DNA from 3 places in the Pseudonocardia sediminis genome. Region 3 is predicted to be linked to each of the others. Evidence: predicted binding sites of a transcription regulator. Region 3 holds the regulator's gene; each other region holds the start of a gene.

Region 1 (5,941 bases), 4.7 Mb from region 3:
GCCTGATCATGCTCCTGGCCGGTGCGGCCGCCGGGGCGATGGCCGTCGTCGTGGCCGGCGTGGTGCTCACCGTCCTGACGCTCGGGATCGCGGCGACGTCCGCACCGAGCCGCGGGGCCGGTTTCGCCTGAGTCTCCCGGCCCCCGCTGCCGCTCCGGCCGGACGGATCCTCCCGCCCGGCGCGGCCCGGGCCGGTCAGCCGTGTGCGAGGTCGGTGAACCGGCTGTAGTGCAGCTGGTGCGCCACCGTGATCGTGTTGGTGGGCCCGTTCCGGTGCTTGGCCAGGATCAGGTCCGCCTCACCGGCCCGGGGGTCGTCGCGCTCGAACGCGTCCGGGCGGTGCAGCAGGACCACCATGTCGGCGTCCTGCTCGATCGATCCCGACTCACGCAGGTCCGAGAGCATCGGACGCTTGTCCGTGCGCTGTTCGGGACCACGGTTGAGCTGGCTCATCGCGACCACCGGCACCTCGAGCTCCTTGGCCAGGAGCTTGATCTGCCGGGAGAACTCCGAGACCTCCTGCTGACGTGACTCGACCTTGCGGCCCGACGTCATCAGCTGCAGGTAGTCCAGGATGATCAGCTTCAGGTCGTTGCGCTGCTTGAGCCGTCGCGCCTTGGCCCGGATCTCCATCAGCGTCAGGTTCGGCGAGTCGTCGATGAACAGCGGCGCCTCGGAGATCTCCGACATCCGCCGCGCCATCCGCGTCCAGTCCTCGTCGGACATCCGGCCGGCGCGCATGTCGGCCAGCCGGATCCGCGCCTCCGCCGAGAGCAGGCGCATCACGATCTCGGACTTGCTCATCTCCAGCGAGAAGAACGCGCTCGTCAGGCCGTTCTTGATGGAGCAGGACCGGGCGAAGTCCAGGCCCAGGGTCGACTTGCCCAGACCCGGACGGGCCGCGACGACGATCATCTGCCCGGGGTGCAGCCCGTTGGTACAGGCGTCGAGATCGGCGAACCCGGTCGGCACGCCCGAGGACATGCCGCCCCGGGAGGCGATCGCGTCGATCTCGTCCATCGTGGGCTGGAGGAGCTCCTCCAGGACGGTGTAGTCCTCGGTGGTCGTCCGGTCGGTGACCTCGTAGACCGCGGCCTGGGCCCGGTCGACGACCTCTTCGACCTCGCCGCCGTCGGCGCCGTGGTAGCCCAGCTGCACGATCCGCGTCCCGGCCTCCACGAGGCGCCGCAGGATCGCCTTCTCCCCGACGATCTCCGCGTAGTAGGCCGCGTTGGCCGCGGTCGGCACGGTGGCGATCAGGGTGTGCAGGTAGGGCGCGCCGCCCAGGCGCACCAGCTCGCCGCGGCGCTGCAGCTCCGCGGACACGGTGACCGCGTCCGCCGGCTCGCCGCGACCGTAGAGGTCGAGGATCGTCTCGTAGACGGTCTGGTGCGAGGGCCGGTAGAAGTCCTCCGGCCGCAGCACCTCGACGACGTCGGCGATCGCGTCCTTGCTCAGCAGCATCCCGCCGAGGACCGACTGCTCCGCGGTGAGGTCCTGCGGCGGCTGGCGGTCGAACGTCTGACCCGCACCGCCGCCGTTCTGCGACTGCTCACCGTCGCGGACCGCACGTGGCCGTCCTGCCGGACGGTCATCCGTCAAGGCCATACGCAGCGTCACCCCCGGAACTCATCGTATCGAACATCGGTTCGACATGCCGGGGACGGCACGCCGGGAATCCGACGTCGACGGACGCCGGCTCCGCGGGCGTGGTGAAGCCGTCGCGCGGGCCGACCGGGCGAGGTTAGGTCGCTCCGGCACCCGCGATCAAAGCGTCGTGTGCACCGTCCTGGGGATGGAATGTGTACGGACGGACCGGTTGCCTGGAGTACCGGGGGACCGGCATGTGGACAGTCTGGGGACAACATCGCAAAATCGGACGTCTTCCCAGCTCAGAGGCATGGGGACAGCTGTGGACAAGATGCGGCGGCGTGTCGGATTTCGTCCATGATTCAGCGTGTCGGAGCCCGGGATCGACCGTTCGCCGCCCGGCGCGTCCACAGGTCCGTCGGCAGAAACCCGCGTCACCTCACGGCGTGTCGCGAGGCCCCCGGGCTCACGGTTGATCTCCTCCGAACGTGTCCACGGCGACCACTCCCGGTGTCGGACAACGCAGAAGGGCGGTGCCGGGAGCTCTCGCTCCGGGCACCGCCCTCGGTAACGCTCGGTATTCGGTCGGTCACAGCCGCCGAACGGTGTCGATCAGTTCGTGACGACCGCGATCGGCAGATCGGTGGTCACGTCCGGGTGCAGGCGGACCTGCACCGAGTGCTTGCCGATCGTCTTGATCTGACCGGGCACGTCCACCGACCGCTTGTCGAGCGTCGGACCGCCCGCGGCGCGGACGGCGTCCACGACGTTGGTCGGGGTGATCGAGCCGAACAGACGGCCGTTGTCGCCGGCCTTGGCCGACACGGTCACGTTCAGCTCCTTGAGCTGGTTGTCGACCTGCTGGGCGTGGCCCAGGTCGCGGATCTCGCGGGTCTTCTGCGCCCGGCGGATCTGCTCGACCTGCTTCTCCGCGCCACGGGTGGCGACCACCGCGAGGTTGCGGGGGAGCAGGTAGTTGCGGCCGTAGCCGTCCTTGACCTCGACGATGTCGCCGGGAGCGCCCAGGTTCGGCACGTCCGCGTTCAGGATGAGCTTCATGGAAGGGCCTCCTTAGCGGGCGGTCGAGGTGTAGGGCAGGAGAGCGACCTCGCGGGAGTTCTTGACCGCGACGGCCACGTCACGCTGGTGCTGACGGCAGTTGCCGGTCACACGGCGGGCACGGATCTTGCCGCGGTCGGAGATGAACTTCCGCAGCAGGCCGGTGTCCTTGTAGTCGATCGCCTGGCCCTTTTCCTTGCAGAACGCGCAGACCTTCTTCTTCGGCTTGCGCACGATGGCCTTGGCCATGGTGGTGCTCCTGGTGGATCTGGTGCCGCCGTCGCCGGCGACAGGCTGTGTCTCTCGAGAAGAGAGGGGTCGTCGTCTCTAGAAAGGAGGCTCGTCGTCGGCCGCCGGGCCGCTTCCGGCCGGCGGGGCCGAGCCCCAGGGGTCGTCGTAGCCGCCTCCGCCGCCGGAACCGCCGCCCTGCTGGGCACCGCCTCCGCCGCCGCTGCTGCCGCCACCGTCGTAACCGCCGCCACCGCCACCGAAGCCGCCGCTGCCACCGCCGCGGCTGACCTTGTTGACCTTGGCCGTCGCGTAGCGCAGAGAGGGGCCGACCTCGTCGACCTCCATCTCCACCACGGTGCGCTTCTCACCCTCGCGGGTCTCGAAGGAGCGCTGACGGAGCCGGCCCTGCACCACGACGCGTGCGCCGCGGGTCAGCGACTCGGCGACGTTCTCGGCCGCCTGACGCCAGACGTTGCAGCGCAGGAACAGCGCGTCGCCGTCCTTCCACTCGTTCGTCTGACGGTCGAACGTGCGCGGGGTGGACGCCACGGTGAAGTTGGCGACCGCGGCACCGGACGGGGTGAAACGCAGTTCCGGGTCGGCGGTGAGGTTGCCGACCACGGTGATCACAGTTTCGCCGGCCATGATGACCCCCTCAGACCGCGGCGGGCGCCGGGCTGCGGGTGACGTCCTTGCGCAGGACCTTGGTGCGCAGCACGGACTCGTTGAGCCCCAGCTGACGGTCGAGCTCGGTGACCGTCGCGGGCTCCGCGGTGATCTCGACGACCGCGTAGATGGCCTCGGCCTGCTTGTTGATCTCGTAGGCGAGACGGCGCTTGCCCCAGACCTCGATCTTCTCGATCGAGCCGCCGTCCTTCTTGACGACGGAGAGGAACTGCTCGAGCGACGGCTGGACAGTGCGCTCGTCCAGGCCCCCGTCGAGAATGACCATGACCTCGTAATGACGCATGAGAACCACTCACCTCCTATGGACAGAAACGGCCACGGCTGGTGCCGTGACAGGAGGTTCTCAGTGCCCCCCGACAGAAACGGCTCCCATGCAGGCGCCGTCCCGGGGGACCGATCGAGATTACCAGCGCCCACACCGCACCCGACCTGCGGGTACGCCCCCGCCCCACATCCCGGCTGACGACCCGTGCCTCGGGGAGGGACCACCTGTGCCCCGAGGAAGCCGTCGAGACGCCGGAGCCTCGAGGGGAACCTTCGAGACGCCGGCAGGGGTGAGGGGACCCCTTGGGACACCGTCGGCCGACCTCGGGCGCCACGGCTCCCGTTCCGCGACGACGCACCGACGTCCCGAGGGGATCCTTCGGGACCACCGGGTGAGCGAGGGGACCCCGCGGGACCGTCGGGCGGGGCGGGGCGGGGGGATTGTCGGTGGTGCTCGCTAGCGTGGGCCCATGCAGATCGGAGCGCACGTGCGCGACGCCGAGGACCCGCTGGCCGAGGCCGCCGAGGTGGGGGCGGACGTCGTGCAGATCTTCCTGTCCGACCCGCAGGGCTGGAAGAAGCCGCCGTCGCACCCACGGGCGGCCGAGCTCGCCGCGTCCGACGTCGCGGTCGTGGTGCACGCGCCGTACGTCGCGAACGTCGCCTCGCCGAACAACCGCATCCGGATCCCGTCGCGCAAGATCGTCACCCAGCACGCGACGGTCGCGAAGGAGGTCGGGGCGTTCGGGCTGGTCGTGCACGGCGGGCACGTCACCAAGGACGAGGACCCGGCCGTCGGCATCGACAACTGGCGCAAGTTCGTCGAGCGCCAGGCCGGCGAGGGCGGCTTCGACGTCCCGATCCTGCTGGAGAACACCGCCGGCGGCGACAACGCGATGGCCCGCCGGTTCGACATGCTGGGCCGGCTCTGGGACGCGATCGGCGAGTTCGACGTCGGGTTCTGCCTCGACACCTGCCACGCGTTCTGCGGCGGCGAGGAGCTCGCCGACGTGGTCGAGCGGGCGAAGGCGATCACCGGCCGGATCGATCTGGTGCACCTGAACAACTCCCGCGACGAGTTCGACTCCGCGCGCGACCGGCACGCCAACATCGACTCCGGGACGATCGAGCCGGACGTGCTGGCCGCCGTCGTCGGTGCGGCCGGCGCGCCGGTGATCGTCGAGACCCCGGCCGAGGGTCAGGCCCGCGACATCGCCTACCTGCGCGAGCACGCCCCGACCGCCTGAGCGGCCGGCGGCTCGTCGCACTCGCCTCGCGGCCGGTGAGGGCGGGCCGGCTACGGCGCTGTGGCGCCGTGGCGCGCCCGCCGGCTCACTTCCAGGCGAACACCGGCTGCTCGAGGTGTGCCACCCGGGTGGCGCGGCGGTGCAGGACGAGCTCCCGGAACTGGTAGAGCACCGCACCGGTGGGCGCGTGCACGAACCGGTCGAACAGCGGCACCTGGATCACCGGCGCGTCCGACTCCGGGATGGTCAGGAACCGCGGCTCGTGGTCGATCTCCCTGAGCGGGACGTGGTGCAGCGAGCCGACCTCGTCGGGGTTCGGCGTCGGCTCCCCGGCGCCGCCCGCCCACAGCACGACCGGAGTGATCACGTAGCCGGAGCGGGTCGGGTAGTCGTCGAGCAGGCCCAGTACCCGGTCCTCGCCGAGGTCGAGCCCGACCTCCTCGGACACCTCGCGCCGGGCCGCCTCGGTGATCGACTCACCGGGGTCGGCACGCCCGCCCGGCAGCGCCCACTGCCCGGAGTGCGCGCGAAGGGACTTCGCGCGCCGGGTCAGCAGGAACGTCAGCTCGTCGGCCAGCGGGCCCTCGCCGGTGGCGCCGGGGGCGGGGATCAACGTCAGCGTCACCGCGGCCGTCTTGCGTCCCTCCCGGTCCGCGTCGTCGGCCGTGCGCCGGGTGAACCCGGTGAGCGCGTCGACGACGGCCGTGCGCAATGCATCCGTCCCGTCCACCGGTTCCACCCCTCGTTCGCTGCGTATCAGGTCGGTGACTTATCGGTTCTGCGACGACAACCCGGTCTCACCGGCGGGAACCGCTCTCGACCACCGCCGGCGGCGACCGTCGCGGCACCGCGGCCGGCCACAC
Region 2 (5,941 bases), 1.4 Mb from region 3:
CGCCGTGAGATGCTCGACGGCCTGGACCGCTTCTGGCGGGCCCGCGCCTGGGCCGAGGTCTCCGCGTTGCCGCCGGCGCGGGCGTCGAAGGTCCTCCCGGAGATCCTGCGCTGGGCCCGCACCGGTCAGGAGCTGACCGGGGAGCAGGTCTTCCACGGCTTCAGCCAGATGGACGCGATGGCCCGCGCCGCGGCGACGCTGTGGGAGGGCATCGACTACCTGCTCACCCCGACCGCACCGATCCCGGCGTTCGGCGTCGAGCAGGCCTTCCCCTCCGACGACGGCGAGCGCCCGTTCGAGCACATCGGCTTCACCGTGCCGTTCAACATGTCCGGCCAGCCCGCCGTGTCGGTGAACTGCGGCTGGACCGGCGACGGCCTCCCGATCGGGCTGCAGATCGTGGGCCCGCGCTTCGACGACGTCGGCGTCCTGACCCTGGCCCGCCTGCACGAGATGCTGTCCCCGCCGCCGCGCCCCTGGCCGGCCCCGTAGCCCGCTACAGGCCGTAGAGGGTCTCGGCGTTGGCGTGCGCGATCCGCTCCCGGTCGTCCTGGTCCGGCAGCGTCTCCAGCAGGGCCGTGAGCTCGTCGGCGGTGCCGCGGTGGAACGGGTAGTCGCCGGAGAACAGGATCCGGTCGGCGGTCGTGTACTCCAGGGCGTGCCGCAGCAGGCGCGGGGCGAGCATCCCGCTGGTCGCGATGTGGATGTTGGTCCGGAAGTAGTCGGCGACGCGGCGGTCGAGGTGGCCGGCGACGTTCGACAGGCTGTCGGCCCGGTCGAGGGCGAACAGCAGCATCTCGCCCCAGTGGCCGAGGACGAGCTGCAGGTCCGGGTGGCGGTCGAACGTGCCGCGCAGGATCAGCCGCAGCGCCGCGGTGCCCGCCTCGAGGTGCCACCCCCATCCGAAGGTGGCGAGCGCGAGCTCGACGGTCGCGTCGAACCCGCGGTAGGACGCGTCCCGGGTCGTGTCCGAGGGGATCTGGGGGTGCAGGAACACCGGCCGCCCCAGCGCGGCGGCGGCGCCGAGCAGCTCGTCGTGGGCGGGGTCGTCGAGCGGCCGGTCGCCGCTGCGCCCGTAGGACATGATCCCGACGTGCCCGGTCGCGTCCGCGGTCCGCGCAAGCTCGGCCACCGCCGCGTCCGGGTCCGACGTCGGCAACGTCGTCATCGCCCGCAGGCGGTCCGGGTACCGGGCGACGGCCTCGGCGGCGCGGTCGTTCGCGTCCCGGCTCAGGGCGGCCGCCTCCGCGGCCGGGAGCCCCTGCGTGCCGGGCGGGGCGAGGGAGAGGATCTGGACGTCGACGCCGGCGTCGTCCATCACCCGTATCCGCTGCTCACCGATGTCGAGCAGGCGTTCGGGGATGTCGCCGCGGTCGTTCAGCACGACGCTCTCGTCGTGGCCGCCGGCACGCAGCGCCCGGTCGATCCCCGGGGTGGTCCAGTGCTCCTCGATCGCGACGACCCTCATCGAACTCCTCCGACTCGTGTTCCGGTGAGCGGGACCTAGGACTACTCGCTCAACGACTGTAGAGTCAAACGCCGTGAGCCCACCGACGTCCCGCGCCGCCCGGCGTGCCGCGACCGCCCAGCGGATCCTCTCCGCCGCCCAGGCCGAGTTCGGCGAGCACGGCCTCGACGCCACCACCGTGCGCGCGATCGCGGCGCGGGCCGGGGTCGACCCGTCGCTGGTCATCCAGCACTACGGCACGAAGAACGACCTGTTCGCGGTCGCGACCCGGCTCGAGGGCGACGCGGGTGACGGCGACGTCGCCGAGCACCTCTTCGACGTCCTCGACGTGCGTCTCGGCGAGCTCCCGCCGGAGACCCGCGCCCTGGTGCGGTCGATGCTCACCGCGCCCGAGGCCGCCGCGTCGATGAAGGCGTTCCTCGACGAGCGGGTCGCCAACCTGACGCGGGCGGCGATCGGTGAGGACGCCGAGCTGCGGGCGGCGCTGACCGTCAGCAGCATCCTGGGGCTGACGATCGCGCGCCATTTCCTCTCCCTGGACGCGCTGGCCGAGATCTCGGACGACCAGGTCGAGAACGTCCTCCGGCCGTGGGTGACCGCCGCCCTCGGCCCCGAGCGGCGGTGACCCGGGAGGTCACGGCAGGTCGTCGAGGAACCGCGCGACGGCGGGACGGGTGATCTGGGCGCCGGGGCTGCCGAACGGGTGGTCGAAGACGTGGTCGGCGTAGGGGATGACGAGCAGACGCCCCGGCACGCCGGCGTCGCGCAGTTGCCGGTCGTAACGGATCACCCGGTCGGCGAACACGAAGTGGTCGGCCGAGCCGAGCAGCAACAGGGTCGGCGGCAGCCCCGGGCGGACGTGGTCGACGGGGGAGAGCTCGCGGCGCAGGGCGGAATTCTCGTCGCCCGGCCCGCCGAACAGCGCGTCCTGCAGCTCCGGGGCGATCAGGCGCAGGTCCGACGCGGGGTAGTAGGCCACCACCCCGCGTGGTGACGGCAGCGGCGCGGGGTCTCCCGGGCAGCGCAGCGAGCCGTCGGTGAGTCCCGAGGTCGTGTTCAGGGCCAGCGTCGCCCCGGCCGACTGCCCGGCCAGGACGATCCGGCCCGCGTCGAGGCCCTGCGCCGCGGCGTTGGCCCGGACCCAGGAGACCGCGCACGCCACGTCGCGGCGCTGGTCCTCACCCACGGGGTTCGGCGGCGGCAGCCGGTACTCCACGGCGACGACGGCGTGGCCGCGGTCGGCGAGCCAGCGGTTGAGCGCCGTCCGGTCCGTCCGCTCCCCGCGCACCCAGCTCCCGCCGTGCAGCCACACGACGACCGGGTGCGGCCCCGCCGTGGACGGCCGGTAGAGGTCGAGCGACCGGCCCGGCGTGTACTCCGCGGTCAGGTCCGGGTGCCCGTCCGGCTGCCCGGGTGTGGTCAGGGCCGCGCCCCAGTCCAGTCGCACCCACTCGGCGCGCGCCGTCGCGGCCAGGCTGCTCAGCACGACCACCATCCCGACGACGGTCGCCACCGACACGACGGTCGTCGCCACGCCGGTGCCGCGGGCCCCGGTCGCCCAGGCGCCGGCCCCGATCCCGATGCCGAGGACGGCGGCCAGCGCGGCGTGCACCGGGTACTGCCCGGTCACGAACGACCCCAGGAACCCGACGACGGGCAGCCGCGGCACGAACGCCCCCAGCAGGACGACGAGCAGGCCGACGCACCACAGCCCGCCCACCAGCCGCAGCAGCCAGGCCGTCACAGGTCCTCCCGGGATCTCGATCGACACGGTCAGCTCACCACCCCTTGCGAGCGGCGGCGCGCCGGGCCCGGTCCCGCCCGGCCGGGTCCGCCCGACGCGGGGCCCCCGACGTGACGGGCGCGGCGCGCCCGTCCTGCCCGGGCGGGGTCACCCGGGCGGTCCGGCGCGTCCCGGGCGGGCGGCGCCGGAGCGGCCGGTAGCCTCCGAAGCTCGAACCGTTGTTCGGCGGAGGGGGTCCAGGTGCGGGTGCTCGGTGTCGACCCGGGACTGACCCGGTGCGGGATCGGGGTCGTCCAGGGCGGACCCGGGCGCACCGTGGCCTGCGTCGACGTCGGTGTCGTCCGCAGCGCCCCGGACATGCCGCTGGAACGTCGCCTGCTCGGTGTCGCCGACGAGGTCGGTCGTTGGGTCGAGCGTCACCGGCCGGACGTGATCGCCATCGAGCGGGTGTTCAGCCAGCACAACGTGCGCACCGTGATGGGCACCGCGCAGGCGTCCGGCGTGGTCGCGCTGGTCGCGGCGCGGGCCGGGCTGCCGGTCGCGTTCCACACCCCCAGCGAGGTCAAGGCCGCCGTCACCGGCGAGGGCCGGGCGGGCAAGGAGCAGGTCACCACCATGGTGACGAGGCTGCTCGGGCTCGCCGAGGCCCCGCGCCCCGCGGACGCCGCGGACGCGCTCGCGCTGGCCATCTGCCACTGCTGGCGGGCCCCGATGCTGGACCGGATGGCCGAGGCCAAGGCGCGCGCCGACGAGATGGCGAAGGTCCACAAGGCCCGGCTCGCCGAGGCCGCCCGGTCGCGACCGGGGGTGTCGTACCCCCGCGGTACCGTCCGCGGTCGAACGGGCGTTCGTGACGCGGCGCCCGGTTCGACGAGTCCCACGAGTACGACGAACGGACGTCAGAAGTGATCCATTCGGTCCGCGGCCCGGTGCTGGAGATCGGGCTCGACCACGCGGTGGTCGAGGTCGGCGGCGTCGGCCTGGCCGTGTACGCCACCCCGAACACGCTCGCCGGGCTCCGCCGCGGCGACGAGGCGCGCCTGGCGACGCTGCTGATCGTGCGCGAGGAGTCGCTGACCCTGTTCGGGTTCGCCGACGTCGAGGAGCGCGAGCTGTTCCAGCTGCTGCAGACGGTGTCGGGCATCGGTCCCCGGCTCGCGCTGGCCACGATCGCGGTGCTGGAGCCGGACACGCTGCGCCGAGCACTGGCCGACGGCGACCTGGCCGTCCTCACGCGGATCCCCGGTGTCGGCCGCAAGAGCGCCGAACGCCTGGTCCTGGAGCTGCGGGACAAGATCACCGCGCCGTCCCCGGTCGCCGCGGGCGGCGTCACGTCGGCGCCCACCCCGGTGCTCGGGCAGCGCGATCAGGTGGTCGAGGCGCTGGTCGGGCTCGGCTTCACCGCCCGCCCGGCCGAGCAGGCCGTCGACGCCGTGCTGGCCGCGACGCCGGACGCCGACGCGGCGGGGTTACTGCGGGCGGCGCTGTCGTCCCTGGGACGCTCGCGGTGATCCCTTCGCGGGTGCGAGGGGCGACACCGTGAACGGGGGTGAGGACGTGGTCCACGACGACCCGTACGCCGACGAGCTCCGCGAGGTCGACCCGGAGCCGCACCCCGACGACCGCGACCTCGACGTGTCGCTGCGCCCGCGGGTGCTCACCGAGTTCATCGGGCAGCCCCGGGTCCGCGAGCAGCTCGAGCTGGTCCTGGAGGGCGCGCGCCGCCGCGGCGACCCGCCCGACCACATCCTGCTCTCCGGCCCGCCCGGGCTGGGTAAGACGAGCCTCGCGATGATCGTCGCCGCGGAGCTGGGCGTCTCGGTGCGGCTGACCTCGGGACCGGCTCTGGAGCGCGCCGGGGACCTGGCCGCGATGCTGTCGAACCTCGTGCCCGGCGACGTCCTGTTCATCGACGAGATCCACCGCATCGCCCGCCCGGCCGAGGAGATGCTCTACCTCGCGATGGAGGACTTCCGGGTCGACGTGATCGTCGGCAAGGGCCCCGGGGCGACGTCGATCCCGCTCGACGTCGCGCCGTTCACCCTGGTCGGGGCCACCACGCGGGCCGGGTCGCTGACCGGCCCGCTGCGCGACCGGTTCGGCTTCACCGCGCACATGGAGTTCTACGAGCCCGACGAGCTGGAGCTCGTGCTGCGCCGCGCCGCGCAGATCCTGCAGATCGACCTGCGCGCCGACGGCGCCGAGGAGATCGCCGGCCGCTGCCGCGGCACCCCGCGGATCGCGAACCGCCTGCTGCGCCGGGTCCGCGACTTCGCCGAGGTCCGCGCGGACGGCGTCATCCGCCGCGGCGTCGCCCGGGACGCGCTCGACGTCTACGACGTCGACGAGCTCGGCCTGGACCGGCTCGACCGCGCCGTACTCAGCGCCCTGGTGCGCAGCTTCGGCGGCGGTCCGGTGGGAATCTCGACGCTCGCCGTCGCCGTGGGTGAGGAGGCCGGTACCGTCGAGGAGGTCTGCGAGCCCTACCTGGTGCGGGCCGGAATGCTGGCCCGCACACCGCGCGGTCGTGTCGCGACGGCGGCGGCCTGGAGCCACCTCGGCCTCACGCCGCCGGCCGACGGAACCGCCGGTCCGCAATCGCCGGCGCTGTTCTGACCGGTGTCGTCACCGTAGTCCGAATGGCGGTAGCCCGGGAGGGGCCCGCGATGGACGCACGGTCCCGGCTGGCACACTCGCAGACCTCGACAAGAGACGGAGATCCCGGAGAC
Region 3 (5,941 bases):
GGACTGCCGACGGCGCCGCGGAAGTACTTGCTCGTGACGATGTTGGTCGCGTTCACCGACCAGTCCGACGGGAACTCCACGCCGCGCTGCTCGAAGTTGACCGTGCCGTCGCGCCAGTTCGTCATGACGACGTCGCGGCGCTCCCAGGTCACCTCGTCATACGGGTGGCTCCCGGCGGTCGTGAACACACGTCCCACCGTCAGCCCGGCGCGGCCGCCCTTGTCCGCGGCGCGTGCCCCGTTCTTGCCGGAGCGGGCGGTGCGGGTCTTCCCCTGCTCCGCGGCACCGTGGGTGCCGGCTCCGTTCGTTGCAGCGTCTGCGGCCTGCTCGGCCGCCGTCGGGCCCCCGACGGTTTCGGTCATGAACGTCTTCTTCCGTTGTCGACGAATCCTTGAGCCCGCGCCCTCAGGGCAGCGCGGACCGCGGTGCCGTCCACGGTTTCCCGCACCCGACACCGTGCCCCTCCGGCTCACTCAGCCCGGCGGGGCGCCACCTGTTCCGTCGACTGCTTCCCCGGCAGCCGCAGAACGCAGGTCGGCGATCTCCTTCTCGAAATCCTCGATCGACGAGAACGCGCGGTAGACGCTCGCGAAGCGCAGGTATGCGACCTCGTCGAGCTCACGCAGCGGTCCGAGGATCGCCAGCCCCACCTCGTGGCTGGGGATCTCGGCCGCACCGCCCGCCCGTACGCACTCCTCGACCTTGTGTGCCAGCTGTTGCAGGTCGTCCTCGTCGACGGGCCGGCCCTGGCACGCCCTCCGGACGCCGCTCACCACCTTGGGGCGGCTGAACGGCTCGGTCACCCCGCTGCGCTTGACGACGGCCAACACGGCTTCCTCGACCGTGGTGAACCGTTTGGCACAGGCGGCGCACGACCGGCGACGGCGCGTGGCGGTCCCGTCGTCGGCGGTCCGGGAGTCGATCACACGGGAGTCCGGGTGACGGCAGAACGGGCAGCGCATGCGCGAACTCCCCTCCCGAACTCCTGATCATGTCCCCAACTTGTGGGAGAACGACACGAATGTAACCCCTACATGTAGGGGTGCGCCACCAGCGATGGCATTCCCCGCATCACTTCGCCCGATCGTGCGCAGCAGCGTCGCACACCGGTGATCGGCCGCCGTAGCAGCTCGGCCGGGACCGCCGGAACGTCCGCCCAGCTCAGCGGGTCGTCCTTCCCGGGGGCGCCGTCCGCAGCACCCGGCGGAGGCCGTCCGCCCGCCGGTCGCATCGGGGACACGCCGGGGTGACGCGCCGGGCGGGTCGTCGCCCGAGCCCCCGGGCGGTCCGGCGTCCCGACCCGGGCACCACGGTCAGGGCGGCCCGACGGGCGGCCCGACCGCGCGCGTCAGCGCGAGGACCCCACACCCGACGGCACGACGCCGTCCGACCCTGGCGACGGCACCGACCACGCGGGAGCCGAGTACCCCGGCTCCGGGGACGGAACACCGACGCCCGGGGCGTCGACCCGCCCGGCGGAGGCGTCGGCGAGCAGGCCCAGGACGACGACCGCCACGGCGGAGCACAGGACCGTCGCGAGCCCGACGAGGAACCGTTCGGTGCGCGTCCGGACGCGGTGACCCCTCGTCCGGTGTCCGGCGGTGCGGGCCGGCACCAGGCACGCCCGCGTCCGCGGCGCCCGCTCCGGCACCGCGGCGGCACCGGCGATAGCGGCCGGCAGAACGGGGACCGGCACCGCACCGGGGGCGCCGGCCGTGTCCGGCCCGGGAACGCACACCCGGCGCCGGGGCGCGAGCGGCGTCACCGTGGCCGTGCCCGGCCCGGACCGCCGGGCGACGGGAACCCGGCGGCGGGTCCGCCGGCGGCGCCGGTCGGCCCCCGTCCGCGGCCGGGGGATCTCCCCGCCGGTCCGGACCATCACGTCGAGCTCTTCCATGACCCCTCCGCAGTGCTACCCGTCGCCGCTTCCTCGTCGCCACCGCACCGGCCACCGAGGACCGGTCGAACGCGCGTGCGAAAGGTGTAACAGCGACCCCCGACAAAAACGGGTGGGCGGCCGCACGCGCCCGTCGTCAGAAGCCGTGGAGAACGGTCACCGGGGCGATCGGAGCACCGTTCGCCGCGGCCGAGGCGTCGGCGAGCAGCCCGAGCCCGAACACCACGGCCGCCGATGCGAGCACCAGGCCCGCCCCCGCGACCAGACGGCGCATCCGGTACCGGGCGGCCGAGACCACGGCGCGCGGCGCGAGCGGCACCGGACCGGGGCACAGCGCCACGCCGCGTGCGGCGGACCGGGTCCGGCCGGGCGCGGTCCGCGCCGGGACGGGGCGGTCCCGGCGAACCGACGTCCTCTGTCGCGCAACCACGGCGACCCCGGACGCCGGACGGCGACCGGCGCCGGACCGCACGGACCGCGCGGTCCGGATGTCACGGACGTCCTCGGCACCGGCGACCCGGACGGACGGGTGGCGGCGACCGTCGACGGGCACGTCGCGGGTCTCCTGCAGCTCGTACGTGATCACGGCCCTGCCCCTCACCGGGCCCGGTTCTCGCACCGGGCTCCTGTCGACGAATCGCACTGATGTTCGATCGAACGCTCGTGCGAGTGTCTACCACCGAGCCCCGACAGAAATCCACGACATACCGGCGTGTCGTTCGAACATGTGTTTGGCGATCGTGCCGGTGGCGACTACCGTTCGAACTCGAACGAATCCTTGAGGAGGCGAGATCGCATGGCAGCGGACGAGTCCGGAACCGGCACGACCGCCGGTCCCGGGGCCGGGAACGTGCGTGACTTCCCCGATCCTGCGGCGGACACGCGTGCCCTGACCCCCCGCCAGCGCAAGGTGCTCGCGGTGATCCGGGACTGGGTGGAGCGCTTCGGCTACCCGCCGAGCGTGCGCGAGATCGGCGACGCGGTCGGGCTGACCTCCACGTCGTCGGTGCACCACCAGCTGCGGACGCTGGAGAAGAAGGGGTTCCTGCGCCGGGACCCGAACCGCACCCGTGCGGTCGACGTGCGCAGCCCCGACACCGGCGAGAGCTCCGAGAACGACGGCGACCCGTCGGCGGTGCGGTCCGAGCGGCCGTCCCCGGCGTTCGTGCCGCTGCTCGGCGACATCGCCGCCGGTGGCCCGATCCTGGCCGAGCAGGCCGTGCAGAGCGTGTTCCCGCTCCCCCGCGAGATCGTCGGCGAGGGGACGCTGTTTCTGCTCAACGTCAAGGGCGACTCGATGGTCGAGGCCGCGATCACCGACGGCGACTGGGTCGTGGTGCGTCAGCAGCCGGTGGCCGAGCAGGGCGAGGTGGTCGCCGCGATGATCGACGGCGAGGCCACGGTGAAGACGTTCCGCCGCAAGGACGGGCACGCCTGGCTGATGCCGGCGAACGCGGCCTACCAGCCGATACCCGGTGACGACGCAACCATCCTGGGCCGGGTCGTGGCGGTGCTGCGGCGCCTGTGACGCCCCTGTCGCCCCGTGCCCTCACCGGAGGGAACAGCGCCGAGCGGGCGGGGCGTCAGTGGCGGCGCCGGCCGTGCACCGTCATCGCGACGCCGGCGCCCAGCAGCAGCACGACCACCACGGCACCGCCGAGGACGGCGGGCAGCCATGTGGGGAACGTCCGGGTCGGCGGTGCCTGCGCCGGTTGCGCCTGTGCCGCCGCGCCCGGGGCGAGGGCCGCGGCGACCGCACCGGGCACCGTGCGGATCCCGGCCGGACGCCCGCTCCGGGTCTCGGACCCGGACAGCAGCGTCCCGTCACCGGTGAGCGCGACCGCCTCGCCCTGCGGTTCGTCCGGTAGCGGTATCCGGACGGGTGCCCCGGTCAGGGCCGTCACGATCGCGTCCGCGGAGGCGCCGTCGCGCAGCGGGAACAGCCACGCGTCGGTGTAGGTGCGCAGGGCGAGCGCGCGGCCCCCGGTCGCGGTCGCGGGGCTCAACCCGGCCCCGGTGACCGTGCGGCTGCCGATCCCGCCGAGCGGGCCACCGGCCGTCGACGACACCGGGAGCACCACCTGGCCGGCCCGCACCAGCGGGGTCGGCCCGGGCTCGGCGAGCGGGCCCGACGGCCGGTAGACCCCGGCCGCGCCGGAGGCCTTGGTGACGATCACCGGGACGCCGTCGTCGCCGACGGCCATCGCCTCGGCGTCGCGCGGCCCGTCCGGATAGGTGAGCCGGTACAGGCGCGGCGGGCCGGTGCGCGGCAGGACGATCAGCGCGACCGAGTCCCGGCGGCCGGCGTTGTCGCCGATGTCGGCGAGCCACAGCGCGCCGTCCGGGCCGAGGGCGAGGTCCTCGACGTCGGCGGGGTCGATCCGGGCGGAGCGGGTGCCGGTGACGGCGCAGGTCGCCGGGTCGATGCGGTAGGCGACCGATCGCGAGCCGCTGTCGACGATCCCCCACAGCTCCCCGCCGCCGCCGGGGCCGCCGCCGCGGCCGCCGCCCGGACCGCCGTCGGAGATCAGGCCGGACAGCTCGTCGAGCCGGTCGTCGGTGATCGTGCATCCCGGCCCGGGTGAGGGCTGCGCGGGCGAAGGGGTCGCCGCCGACGCCGCTCCGGCCCCACCCGGGACCGGGGTGGTCAGGAGGAGGGCGGCGGCCAGAACGAGCGTCGAACCGCTACGGAACGCCCTGCTCAGGGCCGCGACTTGCCGGAACCGGCCACGGACCGCGTCCCGGCCGTGACGAACGCCGACACCGCCGTGCCCAGCTCCGGGCTGACCCGGGCGTGCAGACGGGTGCCCTCCGGGGTGTGCTCCTCGGACAGCACCTCGCCCTCGTCGTGCACCCGCGCGACCAGGCCGCCCTCGGTGTAGGGCAGCAGCAGGTCGACCTCGTACTCCGGGTGCGGCAACAGCTCGGCGATCCGGTCGCGCAGCTTGGTGATCCCGTCGCCGCGGCGCGCCGAGACGAACACGGCCTCGCCGGCCAGCGCCCCGCGCAGCCGGGCCAGGGCCAGGTCACCCGCGGCGTCGGTCTTGTTCACCACGAGCAGCTCGCGCGGCATCGTTCCGCCCTGCTGCTCCCCGATCTCGACCAGGACCTGGCGCACGGCCGAGATCTGCTCGTCCGGGAACGCGTCGGAGGCGTCCACGACGTGCACCAGCAGGTCGGCCTCCGCGGCCTCCTCCAGCGTCGACCGGAACGCCTCGACGAGCTGGTGCGGCAGGTGCCGCACGAACCCGACCGTGTCGGTGAGGGTGTAGTGCCGCCCGTCCGGGGTCTCGGCCTTGCGGGTGGTCGGGTCCAGCGTCGCGAACAGCGAGTCCTGGACCAGCACACCGGCGTCGGTGAGCGCGTTGAGCAGGCTGGACTTGCCGGCGTTGGTGTAGCCGACGATGGCCACCGACGGCACCTCGTAGCGGCGGCGGTTGCCGCGCTGGGTCTCCCGGACCCGGCGCATCGCACCGATCTCGCGGCGCAGCTTGGACATGCGGGTCCGGATCCGGCGGCGGTCCAGCTCGATCTTCGTCTCACCGGGGCCGCGGCCACCGATGCCGACGCCGTTCGCGGCCCGTCCACCGACCTGCCGGGACAGCGCCTCACCCCAGCCGCGCAGTCGCGGCAGCAGGTAGGACAGCTGGGCCAGCTCGACCTGGGCCTTGCCGTCCCGGGAACGGGCGTGCTGGGCGAAGATGTCGAGGATCAACGCGGTCCGGTCGATGACCTTGACCTTGAGCTTCTCCTCGAGCTGGCGCAGCTGACCGGGCGAGAGCTCGCCGTCGCAGATCACGGTGTCCGCCCCGGCCGCGCGCACCGCGGAGTCGAGCTCGGAGACCTTGCCGGCGCCGATGAACGTCGACGGGTCGGGGTTCGTGCGGCGCTGCACCAGGCCGTCGAGCACCTGGGAGCCGGCCGTCTCGGCCAGGCGGGCGAGCTCGGCGAGCGAGGCGTTGGCCTGCTCGGAGGAGCCCTCGGTCCAGACGCCGACCAGCACGACCCGCTCCAGGCGCAGCTGCCGGTACTCGACCTCGGTGA

What was found. The regulator LexA, encoded in region 3, represses DNA repair genes until DNA is damaged. The targets are predictions, from matches to a motif close to CGAACACGTGTTCG.
Region 1: the regulator LexA is predicted to act here: its motif matches at 1,639-1,652, upstream of dnaB (replicative DNA helicase).
Region 2: the regulator LexA is predicted to act here: its motif matches at 3,424-3,437, upstream of ruvC (crossover junction endodeoxyribonuclease RuvC).

Annotation. Positions count from the first base shown of each region.
Region 1 covers NZ_SHKL01000001.1:6,480,292-6,486,232, forward strand. Annotated here, with positions in the region: gene EV383_RS30350 (DUF3040 domain-containing protein) at 1-131, shown strand, start outside; gene dnaB (replicative DNA helicase) at 196-1,608, opposite strand; gene rplI (50S ribosomal protein L9) at 2,203-2,649, opposite strand; gene rpsR (30S ribosomal protein S18) at 2,662-2,898, opposite strand; gene EV383_RS30370 (single-stranded DNA-binding protein) at 2,977-3,525, opposite strand; gene rpsF (30S ribosomal protein S6) at 3,536-3,850, opposite strand; gene EV383_RS30380 (deoxyribonuclease IV) at 4,302-5,078, shown strand; gene EV383_RS30385 (NUDIX hydrolase) at 5,164-5,808, opposite strand; gene EV383_RS30390 (glycosyltransferase family 87 protein) at 5,876-5,941, opposite strand, start outside.
Region 2 covers NZ_SHKL01000001.1:3,234,458-3,240,398, forward strand. Annotated here, with positions in the region: gene EV383_RS15010 (amidase) at 1-492, shown strand, start outside; gene EV383_RS15015 (amidohydrolase family protein) at 497-1,468, opposite strand; gene EV383_RS15020 (TetR/AcrR family transcriptional regulator) at 1,542-2,093, shown strand; gene EV383_RS15025 (alpha/beta hydrolase) at 2,103-3,212, opposite strand; gene ruvC (crossover junction endodeoxyribonuclease RuvC) at 3,453-4,121, shown strand; gene ruvA (Holliday junction branch migration protein RuvA) at 4,118-4,723, shown strand; gene ruvB (Holliday junction branch migration DNA helicase RuvB) at 4,770-5,828, shown strand.
Region 3 covers NZ_SHKL01000001.1:1,804,439-1,810,379, reverse strand. Annotated here, with positions in the region: gene EV383_RS08615 (vitamin B12-dependent ribonucleotide reductase) at 1-362, opposite strand, end outside; gene nrdR (transcriptional regulator NrdR) at 474-962, opposite strand; gene EV383_RS08605 (hypothetical protein) at 1,349-1,897, opposite strand; gene EV383_RS08600 (hypothetical protein) at 2,034-2,483, opposite strand; gene lexA (transcriptional repressor LexA) at 2,694-3,425, shown strand; gene EV383_RS08590 (hypothetical protein) at 3,481-4,101, opposite strand; gene hflX (GTPase HflX) at 4,599-5,941, opposite strand, start outside.